Regions from separate parts of the Brachybacterium sp. Marseille-Q7125 genome, predicted to be linked through region 2. Evidence: predicted binding sites of a transcription regulator. Region 2 holds the regulator's gene; the other holds the start of a gene.
The links. Region 2 encodes HrcA, which represses chaperone genes, less so after heat shock. Its sites were predicted from a motif close to TTNGCACTCGNNNNNNNCGAGTGCNAA; they were not measured.
Positions count from the first base shown of each region.

Region 1: a site for HrcA is predicted at 5,726-5,752, ahead of groL (chaperonin GroEL). Genes of this name have one in related genera too.

Region 1 covers NZ_JALLAL010000047.1:6,582-16,004, reverse strand. The annotation lists gene MU407_RS11230 (endonuclease/exonuclease/phosphatase family protein) at 1-587, opposite strand, end outside; gene MU407_RS11225 (TRAP transporter large permease) at 625-1,932, opposite strand; gene MU407_RS11220 (TRAP transporter small permease) at 1,934-2,488, opposite strand; gene MU407_RS11215 (TRAP transporter substrate-binding protein) at 2,485-3,576, opposite strand; gene groL (chaperonin GroEL) at 3,937-5,574, opposite strand; gene MU407_RS11205 (ABC transporter ATP-binding protein) at 5,847-6,614, opposite strand; gene MU407_RS11200 (FtsX-like permease family protein) at 6,620-8,983, opposite strand; gene MU407_RS11195 (LytR C-terminal domain-containing protein) at 9,192-9,423, opposite strand, start outside.
Region 2 covers NZ_JALLAL010000003.1:55,327-64,749, reverse strand. The annotation lists gene lepA (translation elongation factor 4) at 1-1,598, shown strand, start outside; gene MU407_RS01665 (MOSC domain-containing protein) at 1,619-2,329, shown strand; gene hemW (radical SAM family heme chaperone HemW) at 2,334-3,509, shown strand; gene MU407_RS01655 (DUF4870 domain-containing protein) at 3,519-4,100, opposite strand; gene MU407_RS01650 (DUF3097 domain-containing protein) at 4,273-5,148, opposite strand; gene hrcA (heat-inducible transcriptional repressor HrcA) at 5,350-6,360, shown strand; gene dnaJ (molecular chaperone DnaJ) at 6,459-7,583, shown strand; gene MU407_RS01635 (16S rRNA (uracil(1498)-N(3))-methyltransferase) at 7,626-8,414, shown strand; gene MU407_RS01630 (NAD(P)H-dependent oxidoreductase) at 8,424-8,972, opposite strand; gene MU407_RS01625 (histidine triad nucleotide-binding protein) at 9,050-9,423, shown strand, end outside; gene MU407_RS01620 (PhoH family protein) at 9,421-9,423, shown strand, end outside.

The DNA of each region.
Region 1 (9,423 bases), on a different contig from region 2:
ATCAGCACCTGCCAGGCGCGATCGATCCCGGCGGCGGCGTTGAAATCGCCCATGAGCAGGATCGGTGCCCCATCGGCCGCGGCGGTGAGACGTTCGGCCAGCAGCTGGGCGCCCTGCTCCCGGGCGACCTGCCCGGCATGATCGAGGTGGGTGACGGCGAGGAGCAGCTCCGCGCCGCTCGCACGGTCACGCACCCGGGCGTAGACGCAGATGCGCTCGCAGTGCGCATCCCAGCCGCGCGAGCCAATCAGCCGCGGCTGCTCGGAGAGCCAGAACTGGTCCCACGCGAGGATCTCCAGGCGGTCGCGGCGCAGGTACAGCAGGTTGTGCTCGCCGTGGCTGCCGCCCTCACGGCCCATGCCGAGCCGCTCATGCGTTCCGGCCAGCACCTCGTCGAGCACCGGGATCTGCGCGGCGAGGACCTCCTGGGTCCCCACCACGTCGGCGTCCTCGCGCCGCAGGATCGCCTGCAGCACGGGGGCGCGCTCGGGCCAGTGATCCGCCTGGCCGGGCCGGGTCTCCGGGCGGGCCAGGCGGATGTTCTGGGTGAGGACGCGCAGGGGCGGGGCAAGAGGATCATCGCTCATGGGACCATCCTCGCGCATGCGGCCCCCGCCCCGGGCGTCACATCTGGCCGAGCAGCTGCGGCAGGAACAGCGAGATCTGCGGCACCAACACCACCAGCAGCAGACCCAGCAGCAGCACGGCGAAGAACGGCAGCATCTTCATGATCACCGGCTCGGGCCGCACCCCGCCCACCTTCGAGGCGACGAACAGGATGTTGCCCACCGGCGGGGTGATCGTGCCCAGCGACAGGTTGAAGGTGATCATCATGCCGAAGTGGATCGGGTCCACCCCGAGCTCCATCGCGATCGGCAGGAAGATCGGCGTGAAGATGAGGATCGCGGGCGTGGGGTCCATGAAGGAGCCCACCACCAGCAGGATCACCATCATCATGAGCAGCACGACGAGCGGTGATGAGGCCAGGCCCAGCATCGCGTCGGAGATCGTCTGCGGGATGGTCGCGTAACTCAGCACCCAGGACAGGGCCGAGGACACCGCCACCAGCAGCATCACCACCGCCGTGGTGCGCGCGGCATCCAGCACCACGCCCGGCAGGTTCCGCCAGGTGAGGTTGCGGTAGATCAGGCCGAGGACGAGCGCGTACGCGACCGCGATCACCGCGGACTCGGTGGCGGTGAAGATGCCCGCCAGCAGACCGCCGACCACCACGACGATCATGAGGATCGCCGGCACCGCGCGCAGCAGCGTCAGAAGCGCCACCTTGAGCGGGACCCGTTCGGTCGCACCGCGCATCGTCGGGTTGCGCCGGGCCAGGATCGCGACCAGCACCACGCAGGCCAGCACCCACACCAGGCCCGGCCCGTAGCCGGCCACGAACAGGGTGGCCACCGACGTGGAGGACACGAGCGAGTACACGATCAGGGTGTTCGAGGGCGGGATCAGCATCCCGGAGGGGGCGGAGGCCGCGTTCACGGCCGCCGACAGCGCCGGGTCATAGCCCTCGCGTCGCTCGCGCGGCCCGAGGATCGACCCCATCGCCGCGGCCGAGGCCACGCCCGCGCCCGAGACCGAGCCGAACAGGGCGTTCGCCACGACGTTCGTCTGCGCCAGAGAGCCGGGCATGCGGCCCACGAGCACCTGCGCGGCGTCGATGAGCCGGGCGGCGATGCCGCCGGTGTTCATCAGACTGCCCGCGAGCACGAAGAACGGGATGGCCAGCAGGGTGAAGGAGCTGGCGCCGGTGAACATCCGCTGGGAGGCGACGAACACGGCCTGCTCGGGGCCGACGACGGCGGCGAGCGCCACGATGGACGGCAGGCCGATCGCGATGCCGATCGGGGCGCCGATGCCAATGAGCAGCAGCACCCCCACCACGAGGATGGTGCCGGACAGCAGTGCGGGATCCATGTCAGTGCTCCTGTCCGTCGGCCGTGCGGGTGCCCGCGGGGGACGCGACGGTCGCCGCCGCCGGGGCATCGTCATCGGCCCGGTCGAGATCGTCTCCGCGCAGCAGCTGGATGAGGTCCCCGATCGCGAAGACCACGATCAGAACGCCCGCCACGGGCAGCGCGGTGTACATCTGCCCGACGGTCACCGGCAGGCCCGTGATCGCCTGATCCCAGGAGATGCCCATGCCGCGGATCCCGCCCCACACCAGGCCGAGCGTCGCGAAGGCGAGCACGGCGAGGGTGACCAGGATCTGGGCGATACGGCGCAGCGGGGCCGGGAGCAGCCCGGCGAAGAAGTCGACCGCCACATGGCCGCGCTCGCCGAACACCATGGCCACTGAGAACAGAACCAGCCAGATGAAGAGGTACTGCGCCACGGTGGTGGTCCAGCCGCTCGGCGAGTTGAGCAGCTGACGGGTGATCACCTGCCACATCACCACCAGCACGAGCGTGGTGAACAGCGCAATGCTGATGACTCGCAGGGCCTGCAGGGCCCGAGTCCGGAACATGTTCATCCCTCTCCTCCGTCCGATGCTGCAGCGCTGTTCGTCTCGACCGCCCGGATCGCCTCGTACAGGGCTTCGTCCTCCGCGGAGTCCAGGAAGGACCGACCCGCTTCGAGCACGAGCGGCGCGAAGGCATCGTCGTCCGGATCTGTGATGGTGACGCCCGCGTCCTCCATCTGCGCGATGCTCGAGGCGGTCTCCTCCTCCCACAGGCGCACGAACTCCTCCTGCGCCGCGGTGAAGCTCGTCGCGAAGGCCTCCTGGTCCGCGGGATCCATGCCGTGGATGCGGTCCACGTTCGCCATCACGTAGTCCAGACCCACCAGGTGATTGGTGAGCGTGAAGTACGGGGCGATCTCGTAGTGCCGCTGGGTCACGTAGCTGACCTCGTTGTTCTCCGCGCCGTTGAGCACTCCGGCCTGCAGGGCGGTGTACACCTCGCCGTAGGCCATCGGGGTGGGTGAGCCACCGAGGGCGCGGGTGAGCTCCATGAAGACATCGGATTCCTGCACACGGATGCGCAGGCCGGCGAGATCATCGGGCCCCTCGATCGGGCCGCGGTCGGTGTACACGTGGCGTGCCCCCTGGGTGAAGCCGCCCAGCACCCGCAGGCGGTGGCTCGGTTCGAGGGAGGAGAACAGCTCGCCCACCAGGGAGTCTTCGTTCAGCACGGCCATCTGGTGGTCGATATCCCGGAACGCTCCGGGCAGGTTGAGGGGCCGGAAGGCCCGGGAGAGGTTCTCCACCTGGGGCGCGGAGATGACCGCGATGTCCACGGACCCGTCGGAGACCAGCTGGACCACTTCCTGCTGCGCGCCGAGCGCCTCATTGGCGTAGATGCGCGCGCCCCAGCGTCCGTCAGTGGACTCCACCAGCTTCTCTCCGAAGTAGGTGAGGGCCAGGTAGCTGGGGTGGGTCTCCGTCTGGTTCAGGGAGATGGACAGGATGTTCTCCGCCGCGGTGGCGGCCTCGCTGCCGGTGCAGCCGGCCAGGGCGACAGAGCCCAGCCCCAGGGCCGGGATGCCGACCAGCAGTGCGCGCCGGGTCAGACGGGTGCCGTCACGGGGGCGGAGGATGCGCGGGGGTGCGCAGGACATCGATCATGACCTCCTTGTCATGCAGGTGATCGCGCGAGCCTAAGGGGGTTGCGGTGCGCTGTAGTCCATCGCACCTCGCGCACCCTGGCGAGGATTTGCAGCAGGTTGCCCGCTTCCCGCTCCTGTCCCGGGCGTCTCAACTCACCCCTTACCCCGGAGTACCGCGGGTCCGACACCGCATAGCGCGCTGACACCCGCACTACGCCGAGGTAGGTGGTGGTGCGGGGGCCGCAGCCTGCGCTCCCTCAAGCACGTCGAAGCCCCGGCACCCTCCTGGGGTGCCGGGGCTCCGGGTGATCGGCTGAGGCCGATGGGATCAGCGGGGCTGATCAGGGCGCGGGATCAGCCCGCGCGGCCTGATCACATCATGCCGCCCATACCTCCCATGCCGCCCATCTCGTCGGCCCCGCCACCGGCCTTGACCGGCTCCGGCTTGTCAGCCACCACGGCCTCGGTGGTCAGGAACAGGCCCGCGATGGACGCCGCGTTCTGCAGCGCGGAGCGGGTGACCTTCACCGGGTCGATGATGCCGGCGGCCAGCAGGTCCTCGTACTCGCCGGTCGCGGCGTTCAGGCCCTGGCCCACGGGCAGGGACTTGACCTTCTCCGCGATGACGCCGCCCTCGAGGCCGGCGTTGACGGCGATCTGCTTGAGCGGAGCCTCGATGGCGACCTTGACGATGTTGCCGCCGGTGGCCTCGTCACCCTCCAGGGTGAGCGCACCGAAGGTGTCCTTGCCAGCCTGCAACAGCGCGACGCCGCCACCGGCGACGACGCCCTCCTCCACGGCGGCCTTGGCGTTGCGCACGGCGTCCTCGATGCGGTGCTTGCGCTCCTTGAGCTCCACCTCGGTGGCGGCACCGGCCTTGATGACGGCCACGCCGCCGGCCAGCTTCGCGAGGCGCTCCTGGAGCTTCTCGCGGTCGTAGTCCGAGTCGGAGTTCTCGATCTCTGCACGGATCTGGGCCACGCGGCCGTTGATGCGATCCGCATCCCCGGCGCCCTCGACGATGGTGGTCTCGTCCTTGGTGACGACGACCTTGCGGGCCTGGCCCAGCTGCTCGAGGCCGGCGGTCTCCAGCTTGAGACCCACCTCCTCGGCGATGACCTGGCCGCCGGTGAGGATGGCCATGTCCTCCAGCATCGCCTTGCGGCGGTCGCCGAAGCCGGGGGCCTTGACGGCCACGGACTTGAAGGAGCCCTTGAGCTTGTTCAGCACCAGCACCGCGAGAGCCTCGCCCTCGACGTCCTCGGCGATGATGAACAGCGGCTTGCCGGACTGGATGACCTTCTCCAGCAGCGGCAGCAGGTCCTTGACGGTGGAGATCTTCGAGCTCAGCAGCAGGACGTAGGGGTCCTCGAGCACGGCCTCCTGACGCTCGGCGTCGGTGACGAAGTACGGCGAGATGTAGCCCTTGTCGAAGCGCATGCCCTCGGTGAGCTCGAGCTCGAGGCCCATGGTGTTGGACTCCTCGACCGTGATCACGCCCTCCTTGCCGACCTTGTCGAGGGCCTCGGCGATGAGCTCGCCGATGGCCGGGTCCGCAGCGGAGATCGCGGCGGTGGAGGCGATCTGCTCCTTGGTCTCGATCTCCTTGGCCTGCTTGAGCAGGGTCTCGGAGACGGCGGCCACGGCCTTGTCGATGCCGCGCTTGAGCGCGATCGGGTTGGCGCCGGCGGCGACGTTGCGCAGGCCCTCCTTGACCAGGGCCTGGGCGAGGACGGTGGCGGTGGTGGTGCCGTCGCCCGCGATGTCGTCGGTCTTCTTGGCGACCTCCTTCACCAGCTCGGCGCCGATCTTCTCGTAGGGATCGTCGAGTTCGATCTCCTTGGCGATCGACACGCCGTCGTTGGTGATGGTGGGGGCGCCCCAGGACTTCTCGAGCACGACGTTGCGGCCCTTGGGGCCGAGGGTGACCTTGACGGCGTCGGCGAGCTGGTTCATACCCCGCTCGAGGCCGCGCCGGGCCTCCTCGTCGTAAGAGATGAGCTTGGCCATTGTGGAATCTCTCCCGTGTGGTGTGTGTCCACCCGACCCAGTGCCCGCGACGGACGAGGACCCGCGCCGTGTTCATGTCCCACGGCGCGCGCCCCCTCACGGGGCCGGAATGTTCGTGGTCGGCGGGCGGGGGCGACGACGCCGACGGGCGCTGTCACTCTCGATCGCCGAGTGCCAGATCATCATAAGCACTCCCCCGCCGAGAGTGCTAATGGACGGGCGCCTCGCGGCCGCTGTTCGCCCTCGGCACAGTCGAGCCGTCGCTGAACGGATCAGAAGCCCAGGCCGGTGAGCCATCGACGCAGCTCGCCCTCGGCCTCCTGCCCGTGCTCCGCGCGGGAAAAGGTGTCCAGGATCCGGCCGTCCTCGAGGTAGAGGACGCGCTGCGCGGCGGCGGCCACGCGCGGATCGTGCGTGACCATGACGACGGTGGTGCCCTCGGCGTGCACGGCGGCGAGCGCCTCCATGACCTCGGTGGCCATCGCGGAGTTCAGCGCACCGGTGGGCTCGTCGGCCAGCACCACACGCGGCGAGACCGCGAGGGCCCGGCAGATCGAGGCGCGCTGGAGCTGCCCGCCGGAGGCCTCGGTGATGCGGTGGTCCGCCACCGCCGCGATCCCGAAGCGCTCCAGGAGCCCGTCCACTCGCTCGGCGACCTCGGCGCGCGGCAGATCACCGGCCTTCAGCGCCGGCAGCAGGACGTTGTCCCGGATGCTCAGGGCGTCCAGGAAGTACGGCTGCTGGAACACGAAGCCGAGGCTGTGCAGGCGCACGCGGCTCAGCTCCCGGTCCGACAGTGCGGTGAGATCCGTGCCGTCGATCTCGACGTGTCCGGCGGTGGGACGGTCCAAGCCGCCCAGTAGGTGCAGCAGGGTGGACTTCCCGGAGCCGGAGGCTCCCATCACCGCGAGGAACTCGCTGCCTGAGACCTCGAGGTCGATCCCGCGCAGCACCTCGGTGGGCGGCTCGGTGGTGGTGTAGCTCTTGCGCAGATCATGCGCGCGCAGGATCGGGGTCGAGCTCTCATCCGGGGTGGTCATTGTTCTCAGCCTCTCAACCGGGCCGACAGGTCGTCGGCGCGCATCCGAGCGGTCAGCACCCGGGCGGTGCCGACCCCGACGATCACGAGCAGGGCAGGCAGCACCCCGTAGAGCAGCCAGGGACTGCCCAGGAAGGTCAGCCGGGCGAGCCCCAGTCCCGCCGCGGACAGCAGCGACCCCGTGGCCCGGGGGCCCAGCGTTCCCGCGAGGACGGTGCCGACCATGACCCCGAGCAGGACCGTCGCCGCAGCCCGCCAGTGCACCTGCGCGGCCACGTCTGCCCGGGTGAAGCCGAGGGCGCACAGAACGCCGCTGCGACGCCGCTCCCGGGTCAGCTGCAGCCGCAGGAACAGCAGGGTGATCAGCGTGCAGATCATCGCCACCGTCACCGCGGCGAGGAGGGCCGCGCCGCGCAGGGCGCCGCGCAGGTAGGCGGTGCTCTGGCGGGCGTACTCCTCCTGCGGGATGGTGCGGGCCTGCTCCACGGCGCCATCCAGCTCCGCTGCCACCTGCTGGGGATCAGCGCCGTCGGCGACGTCAGCGAAGATCGTGTAGCGGTCGGCCGCCTCCGGCACCACCCCCTGCTGCTTCATGGTGAACCCTCCGGAGGTGATGTCCTGGTAGATGCCGCTGACGCGCAGGGTGCGCTCCTTCCCGTCCCGCCGCACGGTGAGCTCCTGCCCCGTGCTCACCCCGTAGCGGTCGGCCGCCAGGACGGACAGCGCCACCTCGTCCTCCTGCGGGGCACTGCCTTCGAGGTACGGCAGCTCCAGCGCGGAATGATCCCCCACCTCGAGCATCCGGCTGTCCCAGCCGTCGGGCCCTTGCACCTGGGTGAGCACCCCGCCCACCACCAGCACATCGGTGACGTCCTCCCGCTGCCGCATCTCTTCGAGCGCCACGTCGCGCACGGCGTCGAGGTCCTCGGCGAAGGCGATCGTGGTCATGAGGTCGCTGTCAGGGACCCCCATGAAGGTGATGAACCGGGGACTGGAGAGGGTCAGGAACAGGGCGGCCGGCACGATCACGGCGATGGCGGCCAGGGCGTAGACCGCGGGCAGCAGCGCCCAGGACCGCGCCTGCCGCAGCAGGGTGAGGAGGGCGAGGCGCCGGTTCACCCCGCGGGGACGGACCCGCGAAAGGGCGCTGCGCGCCATGCCGCGGCCGGTCCGGCGGGGGCGGCGGCGGGGAGCGTGCAGCGTGCCCTGCACCAGGGCGGTCACGACGCTCGCCCTCCCGACGTCCCGCAGCACCATCCGGCATGAGAGCACGATCACGAGGTACACGACCACCAGGGTCGCGAGCGGTGCGAGGACCGTGGCCGGTCCGATGGGCGCTGCGGCATAGGCGGCGGAGAGCCCGCGGGTGAGCACCGCCGCAGCCGGCACCGCGGCGAGACTTCCCAGCAGGCAGCCCGCCGCCGCGAGGACCCGGAACCGCCCCAGGTACAGCCCGGCGATGAAGCCGGGCGGAAGGCCGATGGCACGCAGCGTCCCGATCTGGCGCACATCATCCTCGAGCGTCCCGCGGATCACGAAGACGATGTTCAGCAGCGCGATGAGCAGCAGGATCACGCTGACCGCGATGAGGGCGAAGGCCGCGAGCCCGTCGCTGATCACGTACATCAGACGGATCAGCTCGATCGTGACGGCCTGCCCGTTAGTGGGCACTCCGGGGGCGGTCTGGTACGCGGCCTGCAGTGCACCGGCTGCGGACGGGTCCGTCAGCCGGTACTCGACGATGATCTCGTGGGAGAACCTCTCACCCGCCTCGAGCCGCTGCCAATCCTGCGCGGAGATCACGAAGCGCACCGAGGAGGAGAGCGAGGAGGCCATCTGGCCATCGCGCACGGTTCCCGCCACAGTGAGGTCCACCTGTTCGTGACCGGTGTCGATGCGCAGCACGTCCCCGGGATCAAGCCCCTCGCGCTGCTGGTAGATGAGCGGGATGTACACCTCTCCGGGGCCGGGGCGGGCGATCTCCCCCGCTCCATCGAGCATCAGGTCGAACTCCTCATTGGGCTCGACGAAGAGGTTGTCCACCAGGCTGTCCGAGAGCGTGCCCGCGTCGCCCCCGTCCGGGGCGTGCCAGGAGATGTCGGAGCCGTCCACGCCGACGGTGCGCTCGATCATCCAGGTGTCGAGCTCCGGATGACCCGCGGCGAAGTCCTCGAGCGCCGCTCGGTCCACCTCGCCGGTGTGCATCTGCAGGAAATGCGGGGGCCGGGTCTGGGCGAACAGCTGCGTGCTCGCCCCGGCCAGACGTTCGACGACGATAGTGCCGGAGGCCATCAACAGGGCGCTGAGCATGACCACGGCCAGTAGCGCGGTGCTGGCCCCTCGGTCCCGCAGCAGATCCCTCCGGATCATCTGCCGCGTGATCGACCCTGTCCCCATGACCGCCACGTCCTCCCGCTCCCCGGCCCGCTATAGGGACATCATGAGCCCGTCCGGGGCGCGGAGGAGGCGCAAGCGCGCAGGTGTAGGGAGAGCAGAGGAAGATCTGGCTGCTGGCGGGTGGGCGCGGGCGGGGGCTTTCCCCCCGGCAGCAGGTCGCGGGCGGCAGGCTGGGCTCGGGTCAGCCCTCGCCGCCGCCGACCTCCTCGGGCGTCTGCACGGCGATGAAGGTGATGGGGCTGTCGTACTCGTCGCTCTGGCGGGCCTCCCCGGCGCCCACCTCATCGGCGAGCGCCTGCGCGGTGGCCTGATCCTCGCTGCTGCGGTAGAAGACGACGGACTGCTCCTGGCGGTTGTCGGCGGTGGCCACCCCGACGTTCTCCCAGCCGCTGCCCTGCAGGGTCTCCTGCCAC
Region 2 (9,423 bases):
TGATCGACACCCCCGGGCACGTGGACTTCACCTACGAGGTCTCCCGCTCGCTGGCCGCCTGCGAAGGCGCGATCCTGCTGGTGGATGCCGCACAGGGCATCGAGGCGCAGACGCTGGCGAACCTGTACCTGGCGATGGAGCACGATCTGACGATCATCCCGGTGCTCAACAAGATCGACCTGCCCGGCGCGGAACCGGAGAAGTACGCCGCAGAGATCGGCCAGCTCGTGGGCGTGGACCCCGAGGACGTCCTGCGCGTCTCCGGCAAGACCGGCGAGGGCGTCCCAGACCTGCTGGATCACGTGGTGCGCACAGTGCCCGCTCCGGAGGGCAACCCCGATGCGCCCTGCCGCGCGATGATCTTCGACTCCGTCTACGACACCTACCGCGGCGTGGTCACCTACGTGCGCGTGGTCGACGGGCACCTTGAGGCCCGTGACCGCATCGACATGATGTCCACCGGCGCCCACCACGAGCTGCTCGAGATCGGCGTGAGCTCTCCGGAGCCGAAGCCGAGCCCGGGCATCGGCACCGGTGAAGTGGGCTACCTGATCACCGGCGTGAAGGACGTGCGCCAGTCCAAGGTGGGCGATACCGTCACCACCTCCGTGCGGGGTGCCGAGGAGCCGCTGCCCGGCTACACCGAGCCCAAGCCCATGGTGTATTCGGGGCTGTTCCCCATCGACGGCTCGGACTATCCGGCGCTGCGCGATGCGCTGGACAAGCTGAAGCTCAACGATGCCGCCCTCAGCTATGAGCCGGAGACCTCCACGGCGCTCGGCTTCGGGTTCCGGGTGGGTTTCCTGGGGCTGCTGCACCTGGAGATCATCCGAGAACGGCTCGAGCGCGAATTCGACCTCGACCTCATCTCCACCGCCCCGTCGGTCGTCTACCACGTGGTGATGGAGGACGGCACCGAGGTGGAGGTGCTGAACCCGTCGGACTTCCCCGCCGGGAAGGTGCATGAGATCAGCGAGCCCGTCGCGAAGGCCACCATCCTGGTGCCCAGCGAGTTCATCGGCGCGGTCATGGAGCTGTGCCAGTCCAAGCGCGGGAGCCTCGGTGGCATGGACTACCTCAGTGAGGACCGCGTCGAGCTGCGGTACACGCTGCCGCTGGCGGAGATCGTCTTCGACTTCTTCGATCAGCTGAAGTCCCGCACCCGCGGCTACGCGTCTTTGGACTACGACGTGTCCGGCTCGCAGGTTGCGGACCTGGTGAAGGTCGACATGCTGCTGCAGGGCGAGCCGGTGGATGCCTTCAGCGCCATCGTCCACCGCGACAAGGCCTACAACTACGGCGTGGAGATGGCGGGGAAGCTGAAGAACCTCATCCCGCGCCAGCAGTTCGAGGTGCCGATCCAGGCCGCGATCGGCTCGCGCATCATCGCCCGCGAGAACATCCGTGCCATGCGCAAGGACGTGCTGTCCAAGTGCTACGGCGGCGATATCTCCCGGAAGCGCAAGCTGCTGGAGAAGCAGAAGGAGGGCAAGAAGCGCATGAAGAACATCGGCTCTGTCGAGGTGCCGCAGGAGGCGTTCATCGCCGCGCTGTCCTCTGACGCCGCCGATTCCTCCAAGGACGGCAAGAAGAAGTAAGGCCGGAGCTCGGGAGATCGATGAGCACACGAGCAGTCACCGGGAGCCTTGCCGCCATCTGCCTGCCGCGTCAGCTGTTCCCGGTCACCACCCGGGGCCGTCTGATGAGCGGCATTGACAAGCGCCCCGTCGACGGACCCATCCAGGTGCTCACCCACGGCATCTGGGGCGATGTGCAAGGGGACCGCGAGCACCACGGCGGCCTGTTCAAAGCCGTCTACGCCTTCGCCCGGGAGCAACGGGAGGCGCTCGCACGCAGCACCGGACGCCAGTTCCCCGACGGCTTCTTCGGCGAGAACCTCGTGACCGCCGGTATCGACACGGACGGCGCCGAGATCGGCGAGCAGTGGCGCATCGGCAGTACCATCCTCGAGGCCACCTGCCAACGCACCCCCTGCGGGACCCTCGCCGAGCGGGTGGGGGACCCGCGCTTCGGTCGACGCTTCACCGAGCACGGCCATCCCGGCACCTACCTCCGCGTGCTCCAGGAGGGGGAGATCAGCGCCGGTGATGCGATCGAGGTGATCGGTCGGCCCGGGCACGGCGTGTGCATCCGCGATGCCTTCCGCGGTCTGAACGCTGAGCAGGCAGCAGCTGTTCTCGACTGGTCCGCGACGAGCGGCACTGTGCTGTACAGCTCTCTCGTGAACGCCGCCGTGCGGGCGCTCGAGAAGTCCGGCAGCGTGCGTTCCCATCCAGCAGCGCTGACCTCTGATGGCCGGGGGAGCTGAGTCGATGCCTTCCCGCGACGATTCGAGCCCGCAGCGCGCGCTGTCGGCCTACATCCACATCCCGTTCTGTGCGGTGCGCTGCGGCTACTGCGACTTCAACACGTACACGAACGCGGAACTCGGCGGCGGTGGCTCACAGCGCGAGTACCCCGCCAACGCGATGCGGGAGATGGAGCTCCAGCTCGCCGATGACCTCGCCGCCGGGTACCGCTACCAACAGATCGCGACCGTGTTCTTCGGCGGCGGAACCCCGACGCTGCTGCCCGCCGGTGATCTCGTGGCCATGCTCGCGCATCTGCGCTCCCTCATCCCGCTCGCCCCGGACGCGGAGGTCACCACCGAGGCGAACCCCGATTCGGTCACCCCGGACTCCCTCGCCGAGCTCGCTGCGGGCGGCATCACCCGCGTGTCCTTCGGTATGCAGTCCGCGGTCCGCTCGGTGCTCGCCACCCTGGACCGCACCCACGACCCTGACCGCATCCCCCAGGTGGTGCAGTGGGCGAAGGACGCCGGACTCGCCGTGAGCCTCGACCTCATCTACGGCACCCCGGGGGAGACCCTCGCTGATGTGGAGACCTCGGTGCGTGCCGCCCTGGACTGCGGGATCGACCATCTTTCCGCGTATTCACTGATCATCGAGGGCAATACGGCGATGGCCCGGCAGCTGCGCCGCGGGGAGATCACCGCCCCGGATGGCGACGACATGGCCGACAAGTATGAGCTGATCGATGACCTCACCCGCGCCGACGGGCTTCAGTGGTACGAGGTCTCCAACTTCGCCCGCACCCGCGCGGACCGCTCCCGGCACAACCTCGCTTACTGGACCGGACGCGACTGGTGGGGCATCGGCCCCGGCGCCCACCGCCATCGCAACGGCGAACGCTCCTGGAACCTCAAGCATCCCAGCCGGTACGCCGCGCGCCTTGCCGACGGGCGGCTGCCCGTTCAGGAGTCCGAGCAGCTCACGGCCAAGGACCGTCTCGTGGAGCGGATCATGCTCGAGCTGCGGATCGCCGATGGGCTCGACGTCACCGTCGTCCCCGAGCAGCGGCGTCACCTGCTTGCCGTCCACGCTGAGCGCGGTCACCTGGAGGCGGACGCACTGACGGCCGGCCGCGCGGTCCTCACGCGAGCCGGCCGTCTGCTGGCTGATGCGGTCATCCGTGACCTGGTGCCCTGAGGGCGTCAGTCACTTCACGAAGCGCAGGTTCAGCGGGTAGTTCCAGTACTCGCCCTGGTTGGCCTTGACCGCGCCGATGATCGCGAAGATCAGCTGCAGCAGCGCGGGGATCCCCACTAGCGGGAAGAGGAATGAACCGAGGCCCAGGGTGATCACCGTGAGGATGGTGATGACGACGGTGAGCACCACCTGGGCGATGAGCACCGCGATCGCACCGTTGAGGGCCTCCGCGGAGTGGTAGCGCACGAAGCGGTCACGATCCTTGTAGATCAGGAAGATGATCAGCGGACCCACCCAGCCCAGGAAGCCCCAGGAGACGACGTGGCCGAGCCCCACGGCGAGCTGCGACAGCATCGCCCACAGGCGCGAGTCGGAGCGGTTGATGGGTTCGCCGCTCAGGGGACCGTCATACACGCCCGCGGTGCCGGGAGCCGGCTGGTCCGGGGCCTGGTCGGAGGACCCGCCGGCGGCGCGCGGGGCCTGCTGGGCGCTCTGCGGAGACGAGAAGGCAGGCTGCTGAGAGCCCGCGGGCTGCGAGGTCTCCGACTGTGGGGAGGAGTACGGGTCGTGGGGGTACGGGCTCTGGGTCATCTCAGGCTCCTTCCGGGACCACCGGGAGTGGTCTGTGCGTCGATGACCCCAGCCTAGAGTTCGATGACCCGTGCGTCCGCGTGGACAGCCGCCGAGGACGGTGGGGGTTTACCCCCAGAACGATGGAGATGACGAGGCGACGCCGGGTCGCTGCTCCGCAGCGGCGATCCCGTCAGCTCTGCTCGACGGTCACGAAGTCGATGAGCTCCTCGATGCGGCCCGAGAGCGTCGGCTCCACGTCGGCGTAGGACCGCACCGTGGCAAGGATCCGCTTCCATCCCAGACCGATGTCAGCGGCATCCTCATGCGGCCAGCCGAGCGCCGCGAGGGTGCCGACCTTGATGTCGGTGCCGCGCGGGAAATGTGGCCACTCGCGCAGACCCACGCGGGCCGGTTTGATCGCCTGCCACACATCCACATACGGGTGCCCGAGCAGGGTGACGTTCCCGCTCGCGCCGGGCAGCGCCATCACCTCAGCCGCGATCCGCGACTCCTTCGAGCCGCGCACCAGGTGATCCACGAGGATTCCGAGCCGCCGCCCGGGAGAGGGAGCGAAGTGCTGCACCCGCTCGACGAGGTTGTCAGCGCCCTCGAGCTGCTCGACGACGATGCCTTCGATGCGCAGATCATGCCCCCAGACCTTCTGGATCAGCTCGGCATCGTGGGTGCCCTCCACCCAGATGCGGGAGGCCCGGGCCGTGCGCGCCTTCGCCCCTTCGACATACACGGAGCCGGAGGCGGAGCGCTTGGGACCGCGCGGGGCGCGCGGTGCGGGGCGTGTGAGCACGACGGGCTTCCCGTCGATCATGAAGCCGGGACCCAGCGGGAAGGTGCGCCGCACACCGCCACGGCCCTCGAGCTCCACCACGATCTCGCCGGCGATCTTCTCCAGGCGCTGGATCGCGCCGGTGAAACCTGTCGACGCCTCTTCGACCACGAGGTCGCGCTGCACGGGAACCTCGCGTGCTACGGGTCGCTGACGGTGATGGGCGGGTGGGCCGGAGGACAGAACGTCATGGCCGTACCGGTCGGGGAAGGAAGCAGGCACGCGCGTCACCGTACACGGGGGTGGTGCACAGCGCGGGGAACCGGGTGGCGGGGCGAGCGCGTCGTGTCCCCTCGTGGCGAACGCCTCCCTGGTGACCGGCGCGTCGGCGCGTAGGATTGGCACCTGGCGCCAGTGAGTGCCAGAGTGCTGGGTGGCTATGTGCCCAGCGCGCATCCTGAGCGTGGACCGTGAGAGAGGGAGGTGAGAGCGACGGACGCCCGGAAGCTGCAGATCCTCGGCGCGATCGTCGAGGACTACGTCTCCACCCGCGAGCCCGTCGGCTCGAAATCCCTCCTGGAGCGCCACGAGCTCGGTGTCTCCGCCGCCACCGTGCGCAACGACATGTCGGTCCTGGAGGAAGAGGGGCTGATTCATCAGCCCCACACCTCCGCCGGACGCGTTCCCACGGACAAGGGCTACCGCGCCTTCGTCGATCACGTCGCGACGATCAAGCCGCTGTCGGCCCCGGAGCGTCGCGCCATCCGCACCCTCCTCGAGGGCGCCGGAGACGTCGAGGAGCTGCTGGCCCGCACCGTCCGGGCTCTTGCCCAGCTCACCCAGCAGGTTGCGATGGTGCAGTACCCGGCGCGCAAGCAGGCCCGGGTGCGGCACGTCGAACTCGTGAAGGTCGCCGACAGCCTCCTGCTGCTCGTGCTCATCACCGAATCCGGACGCGTGGACCAGCGCACCGTCCCCGTTCTCGCGGGACAGCCCGCCGAGTACTACCTGGACCTGCGCGATCAGCTGCTGCGTGTGGTCGCCGGGCGGGAGGTCACCGACCTCGCCCAGCCCCTCACGGACTACCTCGAGGATCTCAGCCCCGCTGAACGCCCCGCGGCAGCAGAGGTCGCCGAGGCCCTCGCAGCGCTCGCGGCCACCCGCGTGGAGGACCGCATCATGATGGCCGGCACCGCGAACATCGCCCGCTCCGCCCAGGACTTCGCGCGCGATGTCGAACCGCTGCTGGATGTTCTCGAAGAGCAGCTGGTGCTCATGCGGCTGTTCACCGAAATGCACATCCGCCCCGGCGATGTTGAGGTGCGCATCGGCTCTGAACTGCACGACGAAGCCCTGCATCGCGCCGCGCTGGTGGGGGCCGGGTACGGCGCCGGTTCGCACCTGGCGATCCTGGGGCCGCGCCGCATGGACTACGTGACCGGCATCTCCACCGTCCAGGCGATCGCCCGCTACGTCTCCCGCTATCTCGAGTAACCCCGTGTGCCCCGGCGCGACAGGCCACATCGGCCCCTTGTCCGCCGCACGCCGACCCCCGCCGCCTGCGCGGCCACCGACCCTGCGAAGGACCCTGAGTGAACGAGGACTACTACGACCTGCTGGGCGTCTCCCGCGATGCCTCCACCGAGGAGATCAAGAAGGCGTACCGCAAGCTCGCCCGCACCCTCCATCCGGACGTGAACCCAGATCCGGAGGCCGGCGAGAAGTTCAAGAAGGTCTCCCAGGCCTATGAGACGCTCTCCCACGCCGACAAGCGTCGCCAGTACGACATGGGCGGCGGACCGGGCATGGGCGGCTTCCCCGGCGGCGGTGCCGGCTTCGACTTCACCGACATCTTCGACATGTTCGCCGGGGCCTCCGGGATGCGCGGCCGCTCTCAAGGGCCCGTCCCGCGTCGCCGCCGCGGCGGAGACGTGCTGCGCCGCGTCAAGATCGACCTGCGCAGCGTCGTGTTCGGCACCGAGGAGAAGGTCACGTTCCGCACGGCCGTGTTGTGCGAGCGCTGCACCGGCTCGTGCTGCGAGCCCGGCACCAGCCCCACCCCCTGCACCGCGTGCAACGGCTCCGGGCACGTCCAGCGCGTGGCCCAGTCTCTGCTGGGGCAGATGGTCACGATGGCCCCCTGCCCCACGTGCGATGGGCACGGCGATGTCATCGAATCGCCCTGCACCGCCTGTTCCGGTCACGGCCGCACCGCCGCCGAGCGCACCGTCACCGTGCGCGTCCCCTCTGGCGTCGAGAACGGCACGCGGATCCAGCTGCGCGGCGAAGGTGAGGTCGGGGAGGCCGGCGGTCCGGCCGGTGACCTGTTCGTCGAACTGTCCGTCCGCGATCACGAGTTGTTCGAGCGCGAAGGCGATGACCTCGTGACCACCCTGGCCATTCCGATGACCTCCGCAGCCCTCGGCGCGACGATCCCCCTGGAGACCTTCGACGGCGCCCAGGACGTGGACGTGGCCCCCGGTTCACAGCCGGGGGAGGAGATCACGCTGAAGGGACTCGGCGTCACCCCGCTGCGCCGGGAACGCCGTGGCGACATCCGGGTCATCCTCGACGTGGACGTCCCCACCTCCCTCAGCGAGGAGGAACAGGACCTGCTGCGCCAGTTCGCAGCACTGCGCGGGGAGGAAACCACCCGCCGCCCCGTCAAGGGCCAGGGTCCCTTCGCCCGGCTGCGCGAACGCCTGCGCGACCTCTGAGACCACGCCTGAGACCGCACCGCACCTGGAGGAAGCGCGCCCATGCCCACCACGCCGCCCGGGTTCCTCATCGACGATGACGCCCTCGCCCGTGCGAGCGAGGGAGAGCAGCTGACCCTCGCCGGGGACGAAGGGCGGCACGCGGCGAAGGTCGCGCGCATCGGCGTGGGGGAGCAGGTGCTGCTCACCGACGGCCCCGGCCGACAGGTGCTCGCCGAGGTGATCGCCGCCCGCAAGGAGCAGCTGGATCTGCGCCTTCTGAGTGACCCGAGCCCCGCCGTGGAGCGCCTGCCGCGCCTGGCGCTCGTGCAGGCCCTCGCCACCGGCGGCCGGGATGAGCAGGCGGTGGAATCCGCGACCGAGCTCGGCGTGGACCGCGTGATCCCATGGATCGCCCAGCGCTCGGTGTCCGTGTGGCGCGGCGAGAAACTGCGCAAGGGCCGTGCGAAATGGGAGTCGACGGTGCGGGCCGCGGTCAAGCAGTGCCGCCGCCCAGGCATCCCCATGGTCGAGGACGCGATGAGCACCGCGCAGCTGACCGCCCGGCTCGGGGACCTCGTGCAGTCCGGTGCCCTGGTGCTCGTGCTGCACGAGCAGGAATCCCGCGCGCTCATGAGCCTTGCTGATCAGCTGCGGATGGCGAGCGCCGACGGCGTCGAGGAGATCGTGATCATCGTCGGTCCCGAAGGCGGGATCGAGCCGGCCGAGCTCGAAGCGCTGAGCGGTATCGGCGCCCGCTCCGTGCTGCTGGGCCCGGAGGTGCTGCGCTCCTCGACCGCTGGACCCGCGGCCCTCGCGGTGCTCAGCGCCCTGGTGGGGCGCTGGGGCTGAGGTTCGGGTTCAGGCGTCGGTGCGCTCCGTGCGGGTGGGATTCAGCAGCCGGGCCACAAGCCCGCGCAGCGCGGCGGTCTTCTCCTCGGCCATGTGCAGCGTGCCGTCCTCTTCGAGGTCCGGGCCGGAGCCCAGCCCGATGCTGCCGACCACGTTGGCCTTCAGACGCCGCATGAGCTTCTCCAGCAGCGGCAGCACATCGGCGGCCTCACCCCAGCCGTAGCCGACCAGCAGCGTGGGCAGCTTCTCCCACTCTTCGTACAGGTAGTCGATCGCCGTCTTGAGCTGTCCCGGGTAGGAGGCGTTGTACTGCGGGGTGAGGATCAGCAGAGCATCCAGGTCCGTGATCCGTTCACCCCATGCCTGCGCGTGCTGGGACTCCTTGGGGAGGCCCTTCTTCGGGCTCGTGGAGCCGTCATAGGCGGGCAGCGCAAGCTCCCGCAGATCAATCAGGTCGATGGTCGTATCCGTCGGCACGGCCTGGCGAACCCAGGTGAGGACGGAATCGCCCACACGATTGGGGCGGGTGCTCGCAAGGATGATCCCAAGAGTCGTCATAGTGCTTGAAACTTCTCATAGCCAGGTGGGGTGGCACAACAGCAAGAGGCGCAGATCGCTCCCGTAGACTCGCTGACATGGGTACCTCCACCACCGAGACCAGCGCGCTGCGTCGTGACGCGGAGTGCATCTTCTGCAAGATCGTCGCCGACGAGATCCCCTCGGACCGCGTCCATGAGGACGAGCGGGTCATCGCCTTCAAGGACCTGCAGCCGCAGGCACCCGTGCACGTGCTCGTGGTCCCGCGCGAGCACCATCGGGATGTCACCGAGCTGGCCGAGGACCCCCAGCTGCTCTCGCACGTCGTGGACACCGCCCGGGACGTCGCCGCCCAGCAGGCCGATGGCGACTTCCGCCTCGTGTTCAACACCGGTGCCGGTGCCGGGCAGACCGTCTTCCACGTGCACGCGCATGTCCTCGCGGGCGGCCAGCTCGCCGAAGGAGAACTGTG